Regions from separate parts of the Saccharothrix saharensis genome, predicted to be linked through region 2. Evidence: riboswitches for the same ligand, from Rfam matches in the RefSeq annotation. Region 2 holds a riboswitch; each other region holds the start of a gene.
The links. A riboswitch is a leader RNA that binds a small molecule or an ion and turns the genes downstream of it on or off. The one in region 2 is predicted to bind cobalamin.
Positions count from the first base shown of each region.

Region 1: it holds a riboswitch for cobalamin, as region 2 does, so the genes downstream of both, FHX81_RS35720 (CbtB-domain containing protein) here and FHX81_RS01140 (prenyltransferase/squalene oxidase repeat-containing protein) in region 2, are expected to answer to the same signal.
Region 3: it holds a riboswitch for cobalamin, as region 2 does, so the genes downstream of both, cobN (cobaltochelatase subunit CobN) here and FHX81_RS01140 (prenyltransferase/squalene oxidase repeat-containing protein) in region 2, are expected to answer to the same signal.

Region 1 covers NZ_VFPP01000001.1:7,834,379-7,842,080, forward strand. The annotation lists gene FHX81_RS35705 (PAC2 family protein) at 1-277, opposite strand, end outside; gene FHX81_RS35710 (HAD family hydrolase) at 610-1,272, shown strand; gene FHX81_RS35715 (CbtA family protein) at 1,261-2,022, opposite strand; gene FHX81_RS35720 (CbtB-domain containing protein) at 2,034-2,219, opposite strand; cobalamin riboswitch at 2,251-2,434, opposite strand; gene FHX81_RS35725 ((2Fe-2S)-binding protein) at 2,484-3,149, opposite strand; gene FHX81_RS35730 (LysE family translocator) at 3,168-3,854, shown strand; gene FHX81_RS35735 (GNAT family N-acetyltransferase) at 3,842-5,017, opposite strand; gene FHX81_RS35740 (N-acetyltransferase) at 5,102-5,557, shown strand; gene FHX81_RS35745 (hypothetical protein) at 5,568-5,948, shown strand; gene FHX81_RS35750 (phosphoribosyl-ATP diphosphatase) at 5,993-6,256, shown strand; gene FHX81_RS35755 (antibiotic biosynthesis monooxygenase family protein) at 6,253-6,540, shown strand; gene FHX81_RS35760 (phosphoribosyltransferase) at 6,525-7,160, opposite strand; gene FHX81_RS35765 (thioesterase family protein) at 7,199-7,702, opposite strand, start outside.
Region 2 covers NZ_VFPP01000001.1:374,420-382,121, reverse strand. The annotation lists gene FHX81_RS01155 (S8 family peptidase) at 660-1,841, opposite strand; gene FHX81_RS01150 (DMT family transporter) at 1,956-2,894, opposite strand; gene FHX81_RS01145 (cytochrome P450) at 3,076-4,335, opposite strand; cobalamin riboswitch at 4,412-4,551, shown strand; gene FHX81_RS01140 (prenyltransferase/squalene oxidase repeat-containing protein) at 4,644-5,948, shown strand; gene FHX81_RS01135 (hypothetical protein) at 5,986-6,840, shown strand; gene FHX81_RS01130 (CbiQ family ECF transporter T component) at 6,837-7,702, shown strand, end outside.
Region 3 covers NZ_VFPP01000001.1:2,288,608-2,296,309, forward strand. The annotation lists gene cobN (cobaltochelatase subunit CobN) at 361-3,927, opposite strand; cobalamin riboswitch at 3,962-4,089, opposite strand; gene FHX81_RS09145 (hypothetical protein) at 4,101-5,111, shown strand; gene FHX81_RS09150 (precorrin-8X methylmutase) at 5,108-5,734, shown strand; gene cobJ (precorrin-3B C(17)-methyltransferase) at 5,731-7,188, shown strand; gene FHX81_RS09160 (cobalt-precorrin-6A reductase) at 7,163-7,702, opposite strand, start outside.

The DNA.
Region 1 (7,702 bases), 7.5 Mb from region 2:
GGCGGCACACCGACAGGCGGGTCGTCGGGAATTCCACCCTCCGGGTGACACCGTCGATCAGGCGGACGGTGGGGCGGGTCACCTGGAAGTCGTAGTAGTCGTCCGGATCGATCTCCGCCAACGGCGTCGCGTCCCACGTGAGCTGCAGGTGCTCGATCGCCGTGCTGGCGGCGTCTCCTGCGTCGTTCCACCCCTCGAACGCGGCAACCATGATCGGGTTGTTGAGCGGTTCGCTGGGGTCGAAGGGGGTCTGGGCGGCCTGGTCCGGATCGGTCACGCGGCCAGACTACGACCACCGCCGCACACCCGACGCCGTAGGCTTGGCGCATGTCGGTTCGTGTTACGCGGCCTTCACCCGGCGCACCGGCCGACCACGTCCTCCTCGTGCACGGTACGAGGGGTGCGACACCCCGGCCCGTTGACTTCCTCCCGGATGTTTTCCCAGGCCGAGGAGGTGTGACGAGATCTTCGCCCGGTCGACTCGGGGCCGGGCCGCACGGTTGCCGCGGCCGGGGCGCGACGTCGTGGGGATCCGTTCACACCACTGCGGGATGATTACGCCGAACAGGTGACCCGCCCGGGACTCCCATGATCACTCGAAAGGTGCATATGACGGTCGACGCGGTGCTGTGGGACATGGACGGCACGCTGCTGGACTCCGAGAAGCTGTGGGACATCCCGCTCAACGAGTTCGTGGAGAAGCTGGGCGGGACGCTGTCGCTCGCGACCAGGCAGGCCATGGTCGGTTCGAGCACGGCCCGCACCATGGGGCTGCTGTTCGCCGAAGCGGGTGTCGTGCCGACCGACTCCGACCTCCTCGACGGCGCGGCGTGGATCAGCAGGCGCACCGAGGAGCTGTTCCGCGCGGGCCTGCCGTGGCGGCCGGGCGCTCGTGAGGCGTTGCGCGCCGTGTGCGACGCCGGTGTGCCGATGGCCCTGGTGACGTCGACCGAACGGCGGTTGACCGAGGTCGCGCTGGACACCATCGGCCGCGACCTGTTCGACGTCACGGTGTGCGGCGACGAGGTGGACCGCCGCAACAAGCCCCTGCCCGACCCGTACCTGAAGGCCGCCCGCCTGCTCGGCGTCGACCCCGTCCGGTGCGTCGCGGTCGAGGACTCGCCGACCGGCGTGGCGTCCGCCGTGGCGGCCGGCTGCACCGTGCTGGTCGTGCCGTGCGACGTGCCGGTGGAGCGGGGCGAGCGCCGCGTGTTCCGCGAGTCCCTGGTGGGGGTGCGGTGGGAGACGCTCGCCCCGCTGCTAGACCGCTGACGCCTCCGCCCGCCGCGTCGCCGGGTCGACCAGCAGGCCGAACACCACGCCGAGACCCAGCCACAACGTGGCGGTCTCGGCGAGCGAGGCCAGCCTGAACTCCCACAGCAGGCCGCCCGGCACGTCGGACGGCACGGTGTCCGGTGTCGCCGGGAACACGACCAGCAGCACGACCACCGCCGCCACCGCGGCCAGCGCCACCGCGGTCGCCCGGACCGGTGGCGACCACCGGCCCAGCCGGGAGGCCAGGGCGCTCGCCCCGACCGCGACCAGCAACCCGGCCGCGATCAGCCCGAGGTAGAGCACCGTGCGGTACTCCACCGTGTCCGCGGCACCCACCCCGGGCGGGTTGGCCGGGTACTTCACCGCGGGCAGCACCGCCGCCGCGCCGAACGCCGCCGCCGACAGCGCCACCGCCCGCACGAACGGCGCCTCGGTCGTGAACCAGCGCCGGGACCGTGCGTACGCCGTGGCGAACAGCGCGCCGACGGCCACGCCCACCACCACCGCGGCGAGCACACCGCCGACCACCTGCGTGCCGCGGCTGAACAGCTCGCCGTGCTCGTGACCGCCGCCGGGCTCGGCGGGCCGCGCCTGCTCGACGGCGAGCGCCGCCCGGATCGGCGCTTCGACCACCAGCACGCCGACCAGGCCCGCGAGCAGCCCGGACACCGCGCCCGCGCCGACACCGCGCGCCAGCAGACCCTTGTACGTCAGGCCCTTGTACGTCAGGCCCTCGTCCGTCGACACGGCCGCCGCGCCTAGTGGCACGGGACGCCGAGCGCGTGGCGCCCGTCGTGGAAGAACTCGTGCACGGTCTCGGCGGCGTGGCCGAGCGCGATGCCGTTCTCCTGCAGGACCAGCCAGGTCACCACCAGCGCGACCAGCGCGACGGCGTAGGCCCATCTGGGGATGGGGACGGGAAGGGAGTGCGCGGGGCTCGTCATGACGGCCTCCTCCATACCTCGTGGAAGGTCAACAACAACTCGTGCCGCAGCCGGTCTCCTGACTCCCGGATCGACGCCGTCCCCGCGTCTTCCCAGCCGCCGTGCGCGACCAGTGACGTTCTCGGCGGGTTGGCTCCCCGGTCACAGTGGCGAGGACCGCGCCGGATTCACACCGGCTTCCCGTCCACTGCGGCGCTGCGAACCGTAGATGTCGATCGCGGGCCGGCACAACCGACCAGACGAGTTGTCGTGCTCCTCACGCGGTCAGCGGCGGGGCGGGGTGGGTCGGGGCAGCGGGCAGTCGCCGCACGTGCCGCCGCCGTCGAGGCGGTAGTACAGGCAGCAGCTGCGCCGCCGGAACACCACCTCGCCGGGGAACGGGATGAACTCGCCGGTGCCCTTGAGCGGCGGGTCGGCGAACAGCTCGTCGGCCAGCACCGCGCAGTCGACGCCGCCGCGGCTGATCGTGCGCAACGCGCCCGCCACGTTCGACCCGGCGTTGCCCCAGAGCAGGCCGCGCGCCACCGGGGTGAGGCCGTGGACCGCCTCCACCACGGGCTCCAGCGACTCGCCGATGCCCACGCCCGCGACCGGTTCCTTCAGCCGGACCTGGAGCCCTTCCGGGGTGTAGCGCCACCACAGGTTGCCGGGCCGGATGTCGGGCGCGACCCCGTCGACCGCGCGTGCGGCGACGACCGGGCTCAGCACCCGCGCGGTGTAGCCGAGGAAGAACAGCGACGCGGCGACCCGCCGTTCCCCGGTGCGGTAGCGGGCGGCGATCCGGTCGAGGGCGTCGGGCAGCGCGGGGCCGCGGAACAGGGCTTCGCCGTCGTGCCAACTCTCGTCGGGCCGGCCGACGTCGAGGGCGAAGAACGGGCTGAGGCCGCGGATCTGCCGCAGGGTGGCCAGGACTCGGGCGAACTCGGACACGTGACCTAGTCTGCCGCCGTGGACGCACTGGGGTGGGGACTGGCCCTCGGCCTGGCCGCGAGCATCAGCCCGGGCCCGCTGTTGGTGCTGGTGGTGACGTCGGCGCTGCGCTCGGGCCGGCGGGCCGGCGCCCTGACCGCCTGCGCCCCGCTGCTCTCCGACGCCGTCGTGGTCGCCGTGACGCTGCTCCTGCTGGACCGCCTGCCCGCACGGGCGCTGGGCGTGCTGGGCGTCGTGGGCGCGGTGTTCGTCGTGTGGAGCGGCGTCCGAACCGTCCGCGACGCCCGCTCCGCCTCCCTGACCGCACCGCCCCCGCCGCCCGACCGCCACGCTTCGCAGGGGTCGCCGCCCAGGGGAACCCTTGCTGCGATTCCACCGAGGGGGTCCGACGATTCCGGCGCGCTCGCCCTGCGCCGTGCCGTGCTGGTGAACCTCCTCAGCCCGCACCCGTGGATCGCGTGGGCGACCGCGCTGGGCCCCCTCACCATCACCGCCTGGCGCACGTCACCGCCCGCCGGCGTGGCGTTCCTGCTCGGCTTCTACCTGACCCTGGTCGGCGGCAAGGTCGTGATCGCCGTGCTCGTCGCCCGCGGCCGCCGCCGGCTCGGCGACACCGGCTACCGCCGCGCCCTCACCACCGCGGGCGTGCTGCTCGTGCTCGCGGGCGTCGCGATGGGCGTCGAGTTCGCCACCTACGGCATGTAGAACGTCATCAGGTCACCGCGCACGGGCGGGAACAGGGTCCGCATCAGGTCGGCGTTCGGACCGGGGTACACGTCCGGGAACCGCGCGGCCAGCCCCTGGATGCCGTGCGGGCCGAACAGCAGCGACGCCAGCATGTCCGGCGCGACACCGGCGCCACCCTCGGCACCGGGCGCCTGCATCCGCCCGCCCGCCACGACCGGCCCGACCTCGCCCGCCCGGAACGGCAGCCGCACGTGCGACCGGTAGAACGAGACGACCGCCTCGCCGTCCCGGTCGGCGAAACCGCCCTCCGCCAACCGCCGCCCGAACACCGGCCGCAGGTGCTCCAGCAACGCGACGGGGTCGCCGATCCGCACGTAGTACGAGTTCGCCTCCTCGGCCGCCGGCCCGAGGAACGGTTCCAGCGCCGCACCCGCCACCGACACCGGCCGCTCGGTCACCTCGGTGGCCCCGGTCAGCGCCAGCAGCGCGTGCGCCGCCGCCTCGTCCACCGCGGCCACCTCGCACAGCCGCACGCCTTCCTCCGGCGGCGTGGTGCGACCGGTCGCGACCGGCACGCCGTCCCGGTCCACCAGCCACTCCGTGCTGCCGTCGCGCGCCACGAGCCACCGCCACAGGGCGGGGGAGTGCGGCATCCGCAGGTCGGCCCGCGCCTGCTCGGCCTCCTGCAACCGGGCCATCGCCGGGATGTCCTGGACGCCGGCCTCGCGCAGCACGTGCCCACCGGCTTCGGGACGACCCGTCACGGGGCGGGTGGCCGAGATCGGGATCGCGTACGTGTAGCCGAACCGGCGGTAGAAGTACGGGATGCCGAGCATCACGTTCACCAGCCGACCCCGTGCGACCGACCGCTCGTGCGCCCAGTCCATGAGCGCGCGCACCAGCCCGCGTCCCTCGTAGGCGCGGTCGGTGGCGACCAGCTCGACCTGGCTCGCCGGGATCTCCACCCCGTCGAGCACCAGCGTCTCGTCCAGCAGGGTCGCGGTGGACACCACCTCGTCGCCGTCCACGACGACCGCGCACGCCTCCCAGCCCGCGTCCGGGTCCTCGACGACCAGGCGGTGGTCGACCGCGTCCGCCGGTTCGCCGCGGTCGGCGAGCAGCGCGCCGATCCGGGGGAGGTCTTCCGGGCGCGCGGTCCGCAGCACCAGCCCATCGGTCATCGGGGCAGTGTGCGGGGTGTGGCGAACGTCGCGCCATCGGATTTTCGGTGGCGGCACGGGGCGGTCCCCCGCAGAATCCGCGCCATGGCCTGGCTCCCCGCTGACTTCGCCCACCCGACCCGCGTGCCGCTCGACGGCGAGCACCACCTGCGCCCCATCCGCGAGTCCGATGTGGACGTCGACTACCCCGCCGTGATGGGTTCGCGGCAGCGGCTGTGGTCGCTCTACGGCGAGAAGTGGGGCTGGCCGCCCGCCGACATGACCCACGAGCACGACCGCGTCGACCTCGCCCGCCACGAGCGCGAGCAGGACGCGCACGAGTCGTTCAACTACGCGCTCTTCAACGCCGACGAGACCGAGCTGTACGGGTGCGTCTACATCGACCCCGTCGAGGACCCGGAGCGCACCGATGACGCGCGGATCTCGTGGTGGGTCGTGGACGACCGCGTGGGCACCGACCTGGAGCGCGCGCTCGACGCGTTCGTGCCGAGGTGGATCGCCGAGGTGTGGCCCTTCACCAGCCCGCACTACGGGATCTAGTGTTCGTGCGGTGACGCCGTTGGCCAAGTGGACCATCGTCTCGGTCTGCCTCACCGCGCTGGCCGTGCTCGTGCCGTGGGCGACCTACGGGGACAACGACATCGAGCTGTCCCGCCTGCCGCTGTGGTGGACCTACGCGGGCGCGGCCGCGGTGATGCACGCGTGCGCCCGGATCGCCCCACCGGTGGCCGCGGTGTTCGTCGTGGTCGAGGTCGTGGCGGCGGTGGTCGTCGCGACCGGCTACGACCAGGGCTCGCACGTCTTCGACCACGTCGTCCCGATGGTCGTGCCGAGCCCGGGGGCGGGCGTGGTGTTCGCGGTGGCGTCGGCGGCGGCCCAGGGGGCGGGTCTGCGGGCCCGGGCCCGCGCCGCGCGGTCGGTCCCGGCCTGACCTGGGTTCCGGCGGCCGTTCGGGGGATGGGAGGATCGGACCCCGTGAAGACCTTCGACGAGCTGTTCGCCGAGCTGAGCGAACGCGCACGCACCCGCCCTGAGGGCTCCGCCACCGCCGCGGCTCTGGAGGCCGGGGTGCATGCGCAGGGCAAGAAGGTGCTGGAGGAGGCGGGCGAGGTCTGGATCGCCGCGGAGCACGAGTCCGACGAGCGCCTGGCCGAAGAGGTCTCCCAGTTGCTGTACCGCGTGCAGGTGCTGATGCTCGGCCGCGGGCTCACCCTCGAAGACGTCTACAAGCACCTGTGATCCTGGAGGTCGCCGCGCTCGACGTCCGCCCCGGCCTGGAGGCGGACTTCGAGCGGGCGTTCGGGCAGGCGCGCGAGCTCATCGCGCGGTCGCCCGGCTTCCTCTCGCTGGACCTGCGGCGCTCGGTCGAGCGGCCGTCCCGGTACCTGCTGCTGGTGGAGTGGGAACGGCTGGAGGACCACACGGTCGGCTTCCGCCAGGGGCCGCTGTACCCGCGGTGGAAGGCGCTGCTGCACCACTTCTACGACCCGTTCCCGACCGTCGAGCACTACCGCGCGCCCTGACGGCGGCGCAGCAGCTCGACCACCTGCTCGTCCGACGTCTGCTCGAAGTGGGCGTAGAACCGGCCGACGGCCCGGAAGTCCGCCCGCGGGTGCGGGCAGACCACCAGGTCGGCGTCCGCGCCGAGCGCCCGGACCGCGTCCGCCGCGCCCACCGGCACGGCCAGCACCAGGCGGCGCGGCCGCTGCCCGCGGGTTTCGCGCAGCGCGGCGCGGGCCGTGACGCCGGTGGCCAGGCCGTCGTCCACGACCAGCACGTCCCGTCCTCCGAGGCGCACCGGGCCGTCGCGGTACAGCTCCAGCCGCCGCCGGGCCTCGCGCCGTTCGGCCGCGCACGTCTCGGCCAGGTCCCGCGGGGTCAGGCCGAGCATCCGCAGTGCCTCCGGGTCGAAGAGGGGCTCGCCGGTCGCGGTGACCGCGCCGATGCCGTACTCCGGGTGGCCCGGCGCGCCGATCTTGCGGGCCACGGCCACGTCCAGCTCACCGCCCAGCGCCGAGGCGACCTCGAACGCCACCGGCACGCCGCCGCGCGCGAGCCCGAGCACCAGGGGATCGGTCCACGGCCGCCCGACCAGCGCTCGGGCGAGCACCCGGCCGGCGTCGGAGCGGTCCGCGAACCTCACCCCTCCATGGTGCTCGCGTCCCCGGCCGGCGGCGACCGTCAGCGCTGCCGCACGAACAGCGACTGGGCGCTGCGCCCCACCGGCCCGTGCTCGTCGTGCAGCACGCTGCTCGCCACGCCGACACCCGACGGCCCGATCACGGTCGCCGCGTCCAGGGCGAACCACTCGCCGACCGGCTCGCGGTGCAGGTGCACGGTCAGGTCGGTGTTGATCGCGTACCAGGTGCGGATGTCCAGCCGGCTGGACACGCCGCTGGCCGAGTCCGCCACGGTGAACAGGCGTTGCGCCGCGCTCGGCTCCTCGCCGGCCACCACGCGCACCCGCGGTCGCGCCCACACCACCGCGTCGCCGGGCGCGAAGATGCCGCCGTCGACCGAACGCCACTCCATGGCCGCGAGGTAGCCGCCCCGCCAGTGCTCCGGGACCGTCATCGGGTCGCACCCGGTCGGCGGGACGAGCGGCTCGCCCGTGCCGGACGCCACCGCCGCCGTGTCGCCCGCCACGATCCGCCACGCGTTCGCCCGCAGCACCGGACGGCCCCC
Region 2 (7,702 bases):
CGCCGAGGCTGTGGATGAGGGTGACCTCGACCTCCACCGAGTGGTCGTCGGTCCGGTGGAGGAGGCTCCGGTCGACCTCGTCGCCGGCGCGCTCGATGGCGAAGTCGGGCCCGGTCGGGCCGGCCGTGAGCCGGTCGCCGACCTTCGCCGGTCCGTGGTGACACCGCCGGTGCCGGGCAGGCCCGAGGTGAAGCCGGGCGGCACGGTCTCCCCGCTCACCGGGACCGGGACGCGTTGCAGGTCGTCGACGCGCACCGGCGCGGGCGCCCCGTAGGCGACGTGGCCGTCGCGCACCACCGGCAGCGCCGGCTCGGGACGAGTCGACGGGGATTCGGCAGGTCGGCGTCACGGGACGGCCTGCTCGGGCACCGGGTCGGACGTGGGCCGCGCCGCCGGACCCGCGGGTGGTCCGGGCTGCGCCCGCGGTCTGCGGGACACCGCCGTGACCGTGAGGAGCGCGCCCACGACCAGCCGAGGTGCAGCGTTCCATCACCCATCACCCATCACCCATCACTTCCACGAGACGACCGGGGGTACCGACGAGGTCGCTCGCCCGGGCCGCCCAGTCACGCCTGATGGGTCAGGGCCGGCACACCGGTCACCGGAGAGGTTCCCCGGCGCGCGGGGTGAGGGCGTCGACGCCCGCGCGCCGGGGAGGTTCACAGGCCGTTGGTGAACAGCAGGCGGTTGGCCGTGCCGCCGGTGGCGCCGCCGCCGACCACGCCCGGCGTGGCCGAGGAGTTCAGCCAGTTGTGCACGGTGGCCGACGACTGGTCGCCGAACCGCTGCTTGTAGAGCGCGGCCACGCCCGCCACATGCGGCGTCGCCATGGACGTGCCGCTCTTCGCGCCCGAGCCGCCGGTGGGCAGGGTCGAGATGATCGAGCTGCCGGGCGCGTAGAGGTCGACGCACGCCCCCGTGCTGGAGAACGACGACCTGGCGTCGGTGTTGGTCGAGGAGGCCACCACACTGGCCGTCTCCACCTTGCGCGGCAGGCGGTCGCACGAGTTGCCGCCCGTGTTGCCCGCCGAGGTGGCCAGGAAGACGCCCGCCGCGATCATGGTGCGGATCGCGGTCTCCAGGCTGGCCGACGCGGTGAAGTTCCACGACGTGTTGGCCACGGCCGGCTTGGTGTGGTTGGCGGTGACCCAGTTGATCGCGTTGAGCGCCGACGAGGTGGTGGCGCTGCCGGAGCAGTTCATCATCTTCACGCCGTGCAGCCGCACGCCCTTGGCGACGCCGTAGGTGTTCGAGCCGATCGTGCCGGCGACGTGCGTGCCGTGGCCGTGGCAATCGGTGTTGTTGGTGTCGATGCCGTTGTAGTCGAACGTGGCCCGGCCGCCGTAGTCGGCGTGGCCCGGCGTGATGCCGGTGTCGATGATGTAGGCGTGCACGCCCGCGCCGGTGTAGTTGTAGGTGAAGCTCTTCGACAGCGGCAGCGCGCGCTGGTCGACCCGGTCGACGCCCCAGGACGGCGGGTTGGCCTGGGTGGCGTCGAGCGCGTCGGTGACCAGCACGTCCTGCTCGATGGTGGCGACCGCCGGGTCGCGGCTGAGCTTGCGCACCTGGGCCGGGGTCAGCTTGGCGGCGAAGCCGTGCAGCGCCTTGTCCCAGACGTGGGTCGGCGTGACGCCCGCCGTGGCGGCCACGCTCGCACCGCCGCGGGCGGTGGCGTTGAGCGAGACGATGTAGGAGTCCTTGATCGGGTGGACGGTCGCGGAGGCCGTCGCGGTGATCACGTCGGCCTGGTGCGGGGGTTCGGCCGAGGCGGCGGTGGTGGTGAGGCCGACGGCGGTGGTCGCGGCGGCCAGGACGGCGAGTGCTCGGTACGCAGGACGCACGGGTTGGCTCCTTCGGCGGAACCCGGGCGAGCGCGCCCCGACGCAGGGTTGACGGGGCGGACGGTCACTCGCACGAGGTCCAGACCAGCAGCCTGACCAGCGGTTATGCCATGGTCAACGGTGGTCGGCCGAACGGCCGCCCGGCCCGTTACCCTCGGTGGACATAACGGACAACTGGTAATGCCCAGGTCGCTCGGCCGGGCGCTTGTCCGCCGCCGACCGGGCCAGGGCCAGCCGGGTCAGCGCGACACCGGCCAGGACTACGGCCATGCCCGCGACGACCCGGGGCGTCAGCGGCTCGCCGAGGACCAGCGCGCCCAACCCGACCGAGACGACCGGCAGCAGGTAGCCGACCGTGGCGGCGCTGGTCGGGCCCTCGTCCTCGATGATCCGGTAGTTCAGGATGAAGGTGAAGCCGGTGCCGAAGACGCCGAGCACCACGACGGCCACGACGGCCGTGACGTCGGGCGTGGCCGGTGTGCGGTCGAGCGGGATCATGAGGGTGCTCAGCGCGGTGGCGGCGAGGAGCTGCGCCGCGGACACCGCGACCGGACCGCCGTGGCCGACGAGCTTGCGCCCCATGTAGGCGAACGCGACCGCGTAACTGGCCGCCGCGCCGAGCAGCGCGAGCGCGCTCAGGCTCAGCAGGCCCGCCTCCTCCCACGGGGCGAAGATCAGCGTCACGCCGGCGAACCCGACGAGCAGGCCGAGCACCCGAACCGGCGTGACGGGACCGTCCGTGCCCAGGGCGAACCCGATGATCAGGGAGAACAGCGGGGTGGTCGCGTTGAGCACACCGGCCACACCGGAGTCGACGGTCTGCTGACCGACGGCGAACAGCAGGAACGGCAGGGCGTTGCAGAAGAACGCGGCGACCACGAGCCGCCCCCACAGCCGGCGCGGCAGCCGCTGGCCGTTCACCCGCGCCATCACCAGCAGCGTCACCGCACCGAGGGCGCAGCGGCCCACCGTGATCGACGTCGGCGACAGTCCGGTGAGGGCCAGCTCGATCCACAGGAACACCGAGCCCCACAGCAGGGCCAGCGCACCCATCCGCATCACGCCGCGTCCGATCACGGGACCACCGTCCCCCATGACCGACTTCAAGAAAAGTGAAACCCCATGACGACGCGTTAAGCAGCACTTCAAGATCCCGACCTGGATGCAGCACCCCCGCGAGAGTCCTACATCCAGGTCCCGTGAGTCCTACGTCCAGGACCCCTGAGTTCAACGCTCAGCGCGTGTGGACCAACAGCGAGTCGACCCCGTGCACGATGGACGCGGTCCGGAACGCCGGCCGCGCGTCGGCGAGCCGGAGGTTCGGGAACCGGCGCAGCAACGCCGGGTACGCGGCCCGCAGCTCCATCCGGGCCAGCTCCGCGCCGACGCACCGGTGCGCGCCGTGGCCGAACGCCAGGTGCGACGACGCCGCACGGCCCGCGTCGAAGTCGGACGCCTCCTCGCGGTTGGCCGCCGACAGCGACACCACCACCACGTCGCCTTCCTCGATCTGCTGCTCACCCACCCGCAACGCGTGCCGGGCGAACCGGGGGAACGCCACCTGCACCACGCTCAGGTGCCGCAGCAGCTCTTCCACCAACGGCGCGGCGGCCGCGTCGTCGTCACGCATCGCCGCCCGCGCGGCGTCGTCCTTCAGCAGCACGATCGCGCCCAGCGCGAGCATCGACGCCGTCGTGTCGAACCCGCCGGTCAGCACGCCGTCGGCCAACCCGGCCAGCTCCACGTCGCTCACGTCGTCGCCGTGCTGGCGGATGATCGAGCCGATCAGCCCGTCACCCGGCGACCGGCGCTCACGGCGCACGATCTCCTCCATGTAGGACAGCGACTCCGAGATCGCGCCCAACGCCTGACCGGCGCCGCCGAACAGGTCGAACCGCGCCGCCGCGAGCTCCTGGAACCGGTCACGGTCCTCATAGGGCACGCCGAGCAGCTCGCAGATCGTCAGCGACGGGATGGGCAGCGCGAACTCCTGGACCAGGTCGACCGGCCCGTCCGCGGCCTGCATGGCGTCGAGCCGTTCGGTGACGATCGCGTCGATGCGCGGCACGAGCCGCGACAGCCGGCGCATGGTGAACTCGGGCGTGAGCAGCTTGCGCAGCCGGGTGTGGTCGGGCGGGTCGGCGAAGCCGAGGCCACCGGGCGACTGCTCCAGCCGACCGACCGCCGCGCCCAGCCGCGCGTAGTCGTTACTGAACGCGCCTGTGTCGGAAAGCACCTTCTTCGCTTCGTCCTGACCGGTGACCAACCACACGCGCAAGCCGAACGGCACCGGGATCCGGTGCACCGCGCCGGCCTCCCGCATCCGCTCCAGCTCGGCGACCGGCACCACCCCGTCCCGCTTCAGCGGAACCAGCGCACGGTCCGGGAGCAGCGCGAACGCCCGCGAACCGATCTTGCCCAACACCCACCGCGTCGCCGAACGCCGTGCGACCCACGCCACCAAGCCGTCGCGCACGGACGCCAGAGTCGTCATCGAACACCCCTCTTCCCCAGATCGAATCGCCCGACGGTAACCGTACGTAGGGGTGAGCAGCATCGCGCCAGAGGCGGATTGACACGCCGGGGTCGGTGACAGACGATCGGCAATCGCGCGTGAAACGGGGGAAGCCGGTCGAAATCCGGCGCTGACCCGCAACGGTAGGTCCCGGCCGGGACGAGCCCGAACACCCGTCGCGCGTGCCACGCTCCCGACACCGTCGAGGTCAACGGGTCGGAGCCCGGGGGAAGTCGTTCACGGCTGTCCGGGGTCCGCCCGCGCCTCGCGCCCCGGAAAGGTCGACCATGTCGTTGAGACGGACCGCCGCTGTCCTCGCCGCCGCGGCGGTCGCCGCCCTCGTGTCGGCCCCCGCCGCCCAGAGCCGGGTGCCCGCGGGGCCGACGACCGACGTGGGCGACGCGGCCGCGGGCTGGCTGGCCCGGCAGCTCGTCGACGGCGACCACTTCGAGACCGTCCTCGACGGCGTCGCCTACCCCGACCACGGCCTCACGCTGGACGCGCTGTTCGCGTTCACGGCGGCGGGCGTCGCGTCCGACAGCTCCGACCGGGCCGCCGCCTGGCTCGCCGAGCCGGAGGTCCTCGCCGACTACCTCAGCTACGGCGACCCCGCCCAGTCCTTCGCGGGCGCGCACGCGAAGCTGGCGCTGGCCGCGCAGGTGCGCGGCCAGGACCCGACGGCGTTCGGCGGCGTCGACCTGATCGCCGGGCTCACCGCCTTGCAGGCGCCGAACGGACGGTTCCAGGACAAGTCGCAGTACGGCGACTACTCCAACGGCTTCACGCAGGCGTTCGCGGTCCTCGCGCTGGACCGGTGGCGGGGCGCGCCGAAGGCCGCGGTGGACTACCTGGCCGGCACGCAGTGCGGGGACGGCGGGTTCCCGCTGATCCTGGAGGCGACGCCGTGCGTGTCGCACGTGGACGCCACCGCGATGGTCGTGCAGGCGTTGCTGGCGGCGGACCGGACGGACCCGGCGGGCAAGGCGCTCGACTGGCTGCACGGCGTCCAGCAGGCGAGCGGCGGTTTCCTCGACGAGAAGGCGACCGGCGAGGGCAACGCCAACAGCACCGGTCTCGCGGCACAGGCGTTGCGCGCGGGCGGTCGGACGGCCGACGCCGACGAGGCCACCGCGTTCCTGCGGTCGTTGCAGGTCGACTGCTCGGCCCCGGAGGCCGCTCGCGGCGCGATCGCGTTCGACCGGACCGGGTTCACGCAGGCCACGTCGCTGCGGGCGAGCGCGCAGGGCGTGCTGGGCCTGGTCGGGGTGAACTTCGTGGACCTGACCGCGGACGGTGGCCGCTCCGGCGCGCCGGTGCTGGACTGCCCGGTCACCAGCACGTCGCCGACGTCGTCCACTTCGGACACGACGACGACGACGACCACCACCACCGCCGCGACGGCCACGTCCGACACCACCGCGACCAGCACCACGACGGCAGCGGCGGTGGTGGCCGTGACGAGCCGGCGCGACCCGCTCGCCCGCACCGGCGCCCAGGTCGGTCCGATGCTGTGGGTCGGCGCGTTGCTGCTGGTCGGTGGCGTGCTCGCGGTCGTGCTGGCGCGCCGGCGGGTCGCGGAGGCGCGGAAGTGACGGCACGGGTTCGCGGCGCCGCCCGGCCCGTCGCGTCGTGACGGGCCGGGTGCGGCGGGTCCTGGCGGCGTGCGCGGTCGCGGGGCTCGCGTCGATGTGCGCGCCGCCGACCGCGCGGGCCGCGGACTGCGGCGGCGTGACGGTGGTCGTGGACTTCCGCTCGTTGGGCGGCGGCGTGCGGACCGGGTGCGCCCCGGGCGATCCGGCGTCGGGGACGGCCGCGCTGACCGCCGCCGGGTTCGGCTACACGTTCGCGTCCCGGCAGCCCGGGTTCGTGTGCCGGATCAACGGCGAGCCGAGCAGCGACCCGTGCGTCACCACGTCCCCGACCACGGCGTACTGGGGGTACTGGCACGGCCGACCCGGCGGGTCGTGGGTCTACAGCAGCACCAGCGCGAGCGCGTACGACCCCGCGCCGGGCAGCGTGGAGGGCTGGTCGTTCGGGGCGGGGGAACAGCCCGGCATCGCGCCGCCCGCCCCCGCGCCGCAGCCGACCCGGCCCGCGCCGCAGCCGCCCGCGCCCGGACAACCGGCACCAGGGCAACCGGCGCCCGGACAACCGGCGCGAGGCCAACCGGCACCGACCCGGCCCGCGTCGGGTCACCCGGCACCACCCGCGCCGGGTGACCCGACGCAGCCGACCTCCCGACCGTCCGGGACGCCGGCGTCGACCACGAGCGGGACGACGACCGAGCCGCGGTCATCGGCGACCACGGCCGGCCGCGGAACCTCGGGTTCCGCGGCACCGACGAGTTCGGTGGCCGTGGAGCCGACGGCGGGCACGTCGTCGTCCGGTGGCACGGTCGGCCTGGTCGTCGGGATCGTGGTGATCGCCGCGCTGGCGGGCCTGGGCCTGTGGACCGCGCGGCGGCGCGCGAGGGCGACGGAGTGAGGTCGCACCCCGGCGCGTGGTGGCTGTGGGCGTTGGGCCTGGCCGTCATCGCCGGCCGCACCACCAACCCGGTGCTGCTGGCACTGGTGGTCGTCGTCGCCGGGTACGTGGCCGTGTCGTGCCGCGAGGACACGCCGTGGGCCGGCGCGTACGGGGTGTTCCTCAAGTTCGCGTTGGTGGTGCTGGCGATCCGGGTGGTGCTGCACGTGCTGCTCGGCGGGGTGGGCGGCCCGACGGTGCTGGTGACGTTGCCGGAGATCCCGTTGCCCGAGTGGGCCAAGGGCATCCGCCTCGGCGGGCCGGTCAGCGCCGAAGGACTCGCTTTCGCGCTGTACCAGGGGCTCCAGCTGGCGACGTTGCTGTGCTGCGTGGGCGCGGCGAACGCGCTGGCCAACGCCAAGCGCCTGCTGCGGTCGCTGCCGGCCGCGTTGTACGAGGTGAGCGTGGCGGTGGTGGTGGCGTTGACGGTCGCGCCGCAGCTCGTGGCCAGCGCGCGATCGGTGCGGCGCGCGCGGGCGTTGCGGGGTGACGTGGTACGGGGGGTGAAGGCGGTGCGGGTGCTGATGGTGCCGGTGCTGGAGGACGCGTTCGAGCGGTCGCTGGTGCTGGCCGCGGCGATGGACTCGCGCGGGTACGGCCGGACGGCCGGGCTGCCGAAGCGGGCCAGGGTGGTGACCGGCGCGCTCGTGCTCGGCGGGTTGCTGGGGCTGTGCGTCGGCGCGTACGGGCTGCTCGGCGGCGGCGCGCCCGCCACGCCGATGCTCGTGGTGGGCGCGGTGCTGGCCGTCGCGGGACTGTGGAGCGGGTCGCGCCGGGTGCGGCGCAGCCGGTACCGGCCCGACCGGTGGGGGCCGCGGGAGCT
Region 3 (7,702 bases), 1.9 Mb from region 2:
CACGCTCGGTTCATCTCCGAGCCGAACGGCCCGGAAAAGATTCACGAGTCGCGAACCCACTCTCCCGGCACCAGTCTGCACCGGAAGTGTGCACATGTCCGCCATCACCCCACCGCGAGTCGCGAACCGGGGGCGGCGGAGTGGTCCGGTCGGGTTGCGCGAGTCGGCCGGCCGGGTGGTGTGCACCGGCCGGCCGAGTCACCTCCGACCGGTCTCCGGGACGTGCTGAGACGTCCATTCAGGACCAATGGTCCGCGGGGCTGTTTCGTCACGCGCGCGGACGCGCGGAATATAGGGGTACCCCTCTTTACCGGCGCGTTTCCGAGACGTTATCGGACGCGTCCGCGCGGGCGCGCCGGGTCAGCGACCGTCCTCCAGGTCGCCCTCGGTTTCCAGGTACGCCTTTTGCAGCGCGTCCAGCGTCTCCGGTTCCGGGTGCTCCCACATACCCCGGTTGGCCGCTTCCAGCAGCCGTTCGGAGATGCCGTGCAGCGCCCACGGGTTGGACCGCTCCAGGAACTCCCGGTTCACCGGGTCCAGCACGTAGGTCGCCGCGAGCTGCTCGTACATCCAGTCGGCGACCACGCCGGTGGTGGCGTCGTAGCCGAACAGGTAGTCGACGGTCGCGGCGAGTTCGAACGCGCCCTTGTACCCGTGCTTGCGCATGGCGGCCAACCACCGCGGGTTGACCACCCGGGCGCGGAAGATCCGGTTCGTTTCCTCGTGCAGCGTCCGGGTGCGCACGGCATCGGGTCGCGTGCTGTCGCCGACATATGCCGCGGGCGCTTTTCCGGTCAACGCGCGCACGGTGGCGATCATCCCGCCGTGATATTGGAAGTAGTCGTCGGAATCGGCGATGTCGTGTTCGCGGGTGTCGATGTTCTTCGCCGCGACCGCGATGCGCTTGTAGGCGCTCTCCATCGCCGGGCGCGCTTCGACGCCGTCGAGTTCGCGGCCGTAGGCGTAGCCGCCCCACACCGCGTACACCTCGGCGAGATCGGCGTCGTCCCGCCAGTTCCGGCTGTCGATCAACGGGAGCAGGCCGGCGCCGTACGCGCCCGGTTTGCTGCCGAAGATGCGCATTGTCGCGCGACGCGGGTCGTTGTGCTGCGCGAGGTCGGCTTGGGCGTGCGCGCGGACGTAGTTGTCCGACGCCGACTCGTCCAGGTTCGCCACCAGTCGCACAGCGTCATCGATCAGTGCCACCACGTGCGGGAACGCATCGCGGAAGAAGCCGCTCACGCGGACCGTGACGTCGATTCGCGGTCGGTTCAACTCGTCGAGCCCGATCACTTCCAGACCGGTCACCCGACGGGACTGGTCGTCCCATTCGGGCCGGACGCCCAGCAGCGCGAGCACCTCGGCGATGTCGTCGCCGGCGGTCCGCATCGCGCTGGTTCCCCAGACCGACAGGCCCACCGACGGCGGCCACTCCCCCGTGTCCGCGCGGTAGCGCTCCAGCAGCGACTCGGCCATGGCCTGACCGGTCTCCCAGGCCAGCCGGGACGGCACCGCCTTGGGGTCGACCGAGTAGAAGTTCCGGCCGGTCGGCAGCACGTTCACCAGGCCGCGCAGCGGCGAACCGCTGGGACCGGCCGGGACGTAGCCGCCGTCGAGGGCGTGCAGCACGTTGGTCAGCTCGTCGGTGGTGCGGGCGAGCCGGGGCACGACCTCCAGCGCGGCGAACTCCAGGATGCGCGCCACGTCCTCGTCGTCGGTGAGCGCCCGGGCCGCGTTCACGTCCCAATTGGCGTCTTCCATCGCTTGGACGAGCGCGCGGGCCCGTTCCTCGACGCGGTCGGTGGCGGTCCGGTCGTTGCCCGCCTCCGCCAGGCCCAGCGCCTCGCGCAGGCCGGGCAGCGCGGCGACCTCGCCCGCCCACATCTGCTTGGCCTGCAGGATCGACAGCACCAGGTTGACCCTGGTCTCCCCGGTGGGCGCGACGCCCAGCACGTGCAGGCCGTCGCGGATCTGGACGTCCTTGACCTCGCACAGCCAGCCGTCGACGTGCAGGATCAGGTCGTCGAACCCGTCGTCCTGCGGCCGGTCGGAGATGCCCAGGTCGTGGTCGAGCTTGGCGGCCTGGATGAGGGTCCAGATCTGGGCCCGGATCGCCGGCAGCTTCGCCGGGTCCATCGCGGCGATGGTGCCGTGCTCGTCCAGCAGCTGCTCCAGCCGGGCGATGTCGCCGTAGCTGTCGGCCCGGGCCATCGGCGGCACGAGGTGGTCGACCAGGGTGGCGTGCGCCCGCCGCTTCGCCTGCGTGCCCTCACCGGGGTCGTTGACCAGGAACGGGTAGACCAGCGGCAGGTCGCCCAGCGCCGCGTCCGGCCCGCAGCCCGCCGACATGCCGACGGTCTTGCCGGGCAGCCACTCCAGGTTGCCGTGCTTGCCCACGTGCACCACGGCGTCGGCGCCGAACTCGTCCTCCAGCCACCGGTAGGCGGCCAGGTAGTGGTGGCTCGGCGGCAGGTCCGGGTCGTGGTAGATCGCGATCGGGTTCTCGCCGAAGCCGCGCGGCGGCTGCACCATGACCACGACGTTGCCCGAGCGCAGCGCGGCGAGCACGATCTCGCCGTCGGGGTCCTTCGACCGGTCCACGAACAGCTCGCCGGGCGCCTCGCCCCAGTGCCGCTCCATCTCGTGGCGGGTGTCCTCGGGCAGGGTGGCGTACCACGAGCGGTAGCGGGCCGCCGGCAACCGCACGGGGTTGCCCTCGAACTGCTCGGCGGTGAGCCAGTCGGCGTCCTGGCCGCCCGCGGCGATCAGCGCGTGGATCAGCGCGTCGCCGTCGAGGTCGGCCACGCCCGGCAGCTCGTCGCCGATGTCGTAGCCGCGCTCCCGCATCGCGGCCAGCAGCCGCACGACGCTGGCCGGCGTGTCCAGGCCGACCGCGTTGCCGATCCGCGAGTGCTTGGTCGGGTAGGCCGACAGCATCACCGCGATGCGCCGTTCGGCCGGCGGGATGTGCCGCAGCCTGCCGTGGCGCACGGCGATGCCCGCGACCCGGGCGGCGCGTTCGGGGTCGGCGACATACACGGTCAGGCCGTCCTCGTCGACCTCCTTGAACGAGAACGGCACCGTGATGATCCGGCCGTCGAACTCGGGGATCGCGACCTGGGTGGCGGTGTCCAACGGGGACAGTCCGTCGTCGTTCTCGTCCCACGCGGCGCGGCTGCTGGTCAGGCACAGGCCCTGGAGGACGGGGATGTCGAGGGCGGCCAGGGCGCCCACGTCCCACGCGTCGTCGTCGCCACCGGCGGACGCGGTGGCGGGCCTGGTCCCGCCCGCCGCGAGGACCGTGACGACCAGGGCGTCGGCTGTGCCCAGTTCGGCCAGCAGCTCGGCCTCCGCGGCACGCAGCGAGGCGCAGTAGATGGGCAGCGGGCGGCCGCCCTTGGCCACGATGGCGTCGCACAGGGCGTGCACGAACGCCGTGTTCCCGGCCACGTGGTGGGCGCGGTAGTACAGCACCGCGATGGTCGGCCCCTCGACCTCGTCCCGCCGCTCCAGCCGGCCCCAGGTGGGCGTCGGCTCCGGCGGCGCGAACCCGTGACCGGTGAGCAGCACCGTGTCGGACAGGAAGCGGTGGAGCTGGGCGAGGTTGTCCGCGCCGCCGTGCGCCAGGTACGCGTGCGCCTCGGCGCAGACACCGCCGGGCACGGTCGACAGCTCCATCAGCGGCGCGTCCGGGTTCTGCTCACCGCCCAGCACGACGACCGGCAGGCCGCGGGCGAGCAGCCAGTCCAGCCCCTCCTCCCACATCCGGCGACCGCCGAGGATGCGCACGACGACCAGCTCGGCGCCGTCCACCAGCGCCGGGAGGTCGTCCACGGCGGTGCGGGCGGGGTTGGCCAGGCGGTAGTCGGCGCCACTCGCGCGGGCGGACAGCAGGTCCGTGTCGGAGGTCGACAACAGCAGGATCACGTGCGGGCTCCATCCCTCGGGGGTCCTCGCCCCGGTCGTAGGGGACGGCGAGCGGAGTTCCTGACTCCCGGGCTCCCCCGGTCACAGTGGCGGGACCGCGCCGGATTCACACCGGCTTCCTCCTGCTGCTTCGCCGTTCGGAGGTCACCCTAACGGCAGTTAGCATCCAATCCATGCCCAGCGAGCGAGTTCGCCCGGACGCCTGCCCCGGAGCCGTCGACGTGCACCAGGCCGCCGACGGCGGGTTGGCGCGCGTGCGGGTGCCCGGCGGGACGTTGAGCGCGGCGCAGGTCGACGTGCTCCGGGGCGCCGCGATCGACCTGGGCGACGGCGTCCTGGAGTTGACCTCGCGGGCGAACCTGCAGATCAGGGGCTTGGCGCCGGGGGCGGAGCACGAGCTGGGCGCGCGGCTGCGCGACGCCGGCCTGCTGCCCTCGATGACGCACGAGCGGATGCGCAACATCATCGCCGCGCCGCTGGAGGACAACCAGGCGCTGGTCGACGCGATCGACGCCGCGTTGTGCCGGGTGCCGGAGCTGGCGTCCCTGCCCGGCCGGTTCCTGGTCACGGTGGGTGGCGCGGTCAGCGGCCTGGCGGGTGACATCGGGCTCGTCGGTGACGCGTTGTTCCTGGCAGGCCACGATTCAGGGCTGCGCGTGGCCGACCCGGTCGCGGCGGTGGTGACCGCCGCGCGGGTGTTCGGCGAGGTTCGCGGCGAGGCGTGGCGGCTGTCCGAAGTGGACGGCGGTGTGCGGAAGATCACGGCGGCGTTGGGCGTTCCGGGTGACGCCCGGATCGAACCGGGTGTGACGCCCGTCGCACCCGGCGTGCGCGGTCCGGTGGTCGTGGCGGGCGTGCCGCTGGGGCGCTGGGACGCCCGGCTGCTCGCCGGCGTGCCTGTGCGGCTGACGCCGTGGCGGAGCGTCGTGCTGCCCGCCGGTAGCGACACCGCGGGCCTGTTCACCTCGCCGGACTCGCCGTGGCACGGCGTCAGCGCGTGCACCGGCCGGCCGGGGTGCGCGAAGTCGTTGGCCGACGTGCGCGCCGACGCGGCCCGCTGGGTCGAGACCCGGACCGCGCCGGGCCGGGCGCACTGGTCGGGCTGCGGACGCCGGTGCGGGCGACCGGCGGGCGACGTGGTGGAGTTCGTCGCGACCGGCGACGCCTACGAGGAGATCAGGTGACCAGCTACGTCAAGGACGGCGCGGAGATCTACCGCCGTTCCTTCGCCACCATCCGCGCCGAGGCAGACCTGGCGCGGTTCCCGTCGGACGTGGCCCGGGTGGTGGTGCGGATGATCCACGCCTGCGGGATGGTCGACCTGGTGTCGGACGTCGACTTCTCGCCGCACGTGGTGCGCGACGCGCGGGCCGCGCTGCTGGCCGGCGCGCCGATCCTGTGCGACGCGCAGATGGTCGCGGCGGGCGTGACGCGGCGTCGGCTGCCCGCGGACAACGAGGTCGTGTGCGCGTTGGGCGACCCGCGCGTGCCGGGACTGGCGGCCGAGCTGGGCAACACCCGCAGCGCGGCGGCCCTGGAGCTGTGGGGCGACAAGCTGGACGGCGCGGTGGTCGCCATCGGCAACGCGCCGACCGCGTTGTTCCACCTGCTGGACCTGGTCGCGGCGGGTGCGCCCCGACCCGCCGCCGTGCTGGGCGTGCCGGTCGGGTTCATCGGCGCGGCGGAGTCGAAGGACGCGCTGGCGGCCAACGCCCTGGGGTTGGAGTACCTGGTCGTGCGCGGTCGGCGGGGTGGCAGCGCCATGACCGCGGCGGCGCTCAACGCGATCGCGAGCGAGGAAGAATGACGGGCAGGCTGTACGGGGTCGGGGTGGGTCCGGGCGACCCGGAGCTGGTGACCGTCAAGGCGGCGCGGCTGATCGGCGAGGCGGACGTGGTCGTCTTCCACAGCGCGCGGCACGGCCGCAGCGTGGCGCGCCGGATCGCCGCCCCCTACCTGCGGGACGGGCAGATCGAGGAGCAGCTCGTCTACCCGGTCACGACCGAGGACTCCGACGACTACCAGGGCGAGATCGACGCGTTCTACGAGGAGTGCGCGGCGCGGTTGGCCGCGCACCTGGACGCGGGGCGCACGGTGGTCGTGCTGGCGGCCGGCGACCCGTTCTTCTACGGCTCCTACATGCACCTGCACAAGCGGCTGGCGCACCGGTACGAGGCCGAGGTCGTGCCCGGCGTGACGTCGGTGAGCGCGGGCGCGGCGGTGATCGGGCGGCCGCTGGTGGAGCGGGACGAGGTGCTGACCGTGCTGCCGGGCACGCTGTCGGCGGACGCGCTGGTCGAGCACCTGGCGGGCGGCGACCCGGTGGCGATCATGAAGCTGGGTCGGACGTTCCCGCAGGTGCGCGAGGCGTTGGCGCGGGCGGGCCGGTTCGACGAGGCCTGGTACGTGGAGCGGGCGACGACCGGCGCGCAGCGCACCGCGCCGCTGTCCGAAGTGGACGCCGAGGGCGTGCCGTACTTCTCGTTGGCGTTGCTGCCGAGCAAGCCCGTCCAACGGCCGACGGGCCTGGGCGAGGTCGTGGTGGTGGGGCTCGGCCCGGCCGGGCCGGAGTGGTTGACGCCGCAGGCGCGGCGGGCGCTGGCGGAGGCGGACGACCTGGTCGGGTACGTGACCTACCTGGACCGGGTGCCGGTGAACCCGCGCCAGCGACGGCACGCGTCGGACAACAAGGTCGAGGCGGAACGGGCCGCGTTCGCGCTGGACCTGGCCAAGCGGGGGCGGCGGGTCGCGGTGGTGTCGTCGGGCGACCCGGGTGTGTTCGCGATGGCCAGCGCGGTGCTGGAGGTGGCGGACGAGGAGCAGTTCGCGGACGTGCCGGTGACCGTGCTGCCGGGCATGACCGCGGCGCACGCGGTGGCCAGCCGGGTCGGCGCGCCGCTGGGGCACGACTACTGCGTGGTGTCGCTGTCGGACCGGCTCAAGCCGTGGGACGTGATCGAGGAGCGGCTGGAGGCCGCGGCGCGGGCCGACCTGGTGCTGGCGATCTACAACCCGGCGTCGCGCAGCCGCACGTGGCAGGTGGACAAGGCGCGGGACGCGCTGCTGCGGCACCGCTCCCCCGACACGCCGGTGGTCGTCGGGCGCGACGTCGGCGGGCCGGAGGAGTCCGTGCGGGTGGTGCGGCTGGCCGACCTGGACTCGTCCACCGTGGACATGCGGTGCCTGCTGCTGGTCGGGTCGTCGCAGACGAAGGTCGGCGCGCGGGGCGCGGTGTTCACCCCGCGTCGCTACCCGCGGTGACCCAGTCGACGGCCTCGGCCACCGTTGCCACCAGCGGCGCGGGCGGTGGCGGTGGCCGGCGCACGACGACGACCGGGATGCCGAGGTGACGGGCGGCGGTCAGCTTGGCCGCCGTCATCGGGCCGCCGCTGTCCTTGGTGACCAGCACCTCGACCCGGTGCTCCCGCATCAGCGCCAGCTCGCCGTCCACTGTGTACGGTCCGCGGTCCAGGACGAGGTGCAGGCGCGGGTTCGGCGGGTCGGGCGGGTCGACCGTGCGCGCGACGCCGGCGGTGAACGCGGCCAGCTCCTGCCGCCCGGTGGTGATGAACGCCCGGCGGCCGGCGACGAGCGCGGCGGCCTCGGTGACGCTGTCCACGTACCGCCAGCCGTCCTCGGGCGGCCAGCCGGGACGGCGCAGCACCAGGAACGGCGTGCCGGTCGCGGTGGTGGCGGCCAGCGCGTTGGCGGTGATGCGGTCGGCGAACGGGTGGGTGGCGTCCACGACGGCGTCCACGCGTTCGGCCCGCAGGTA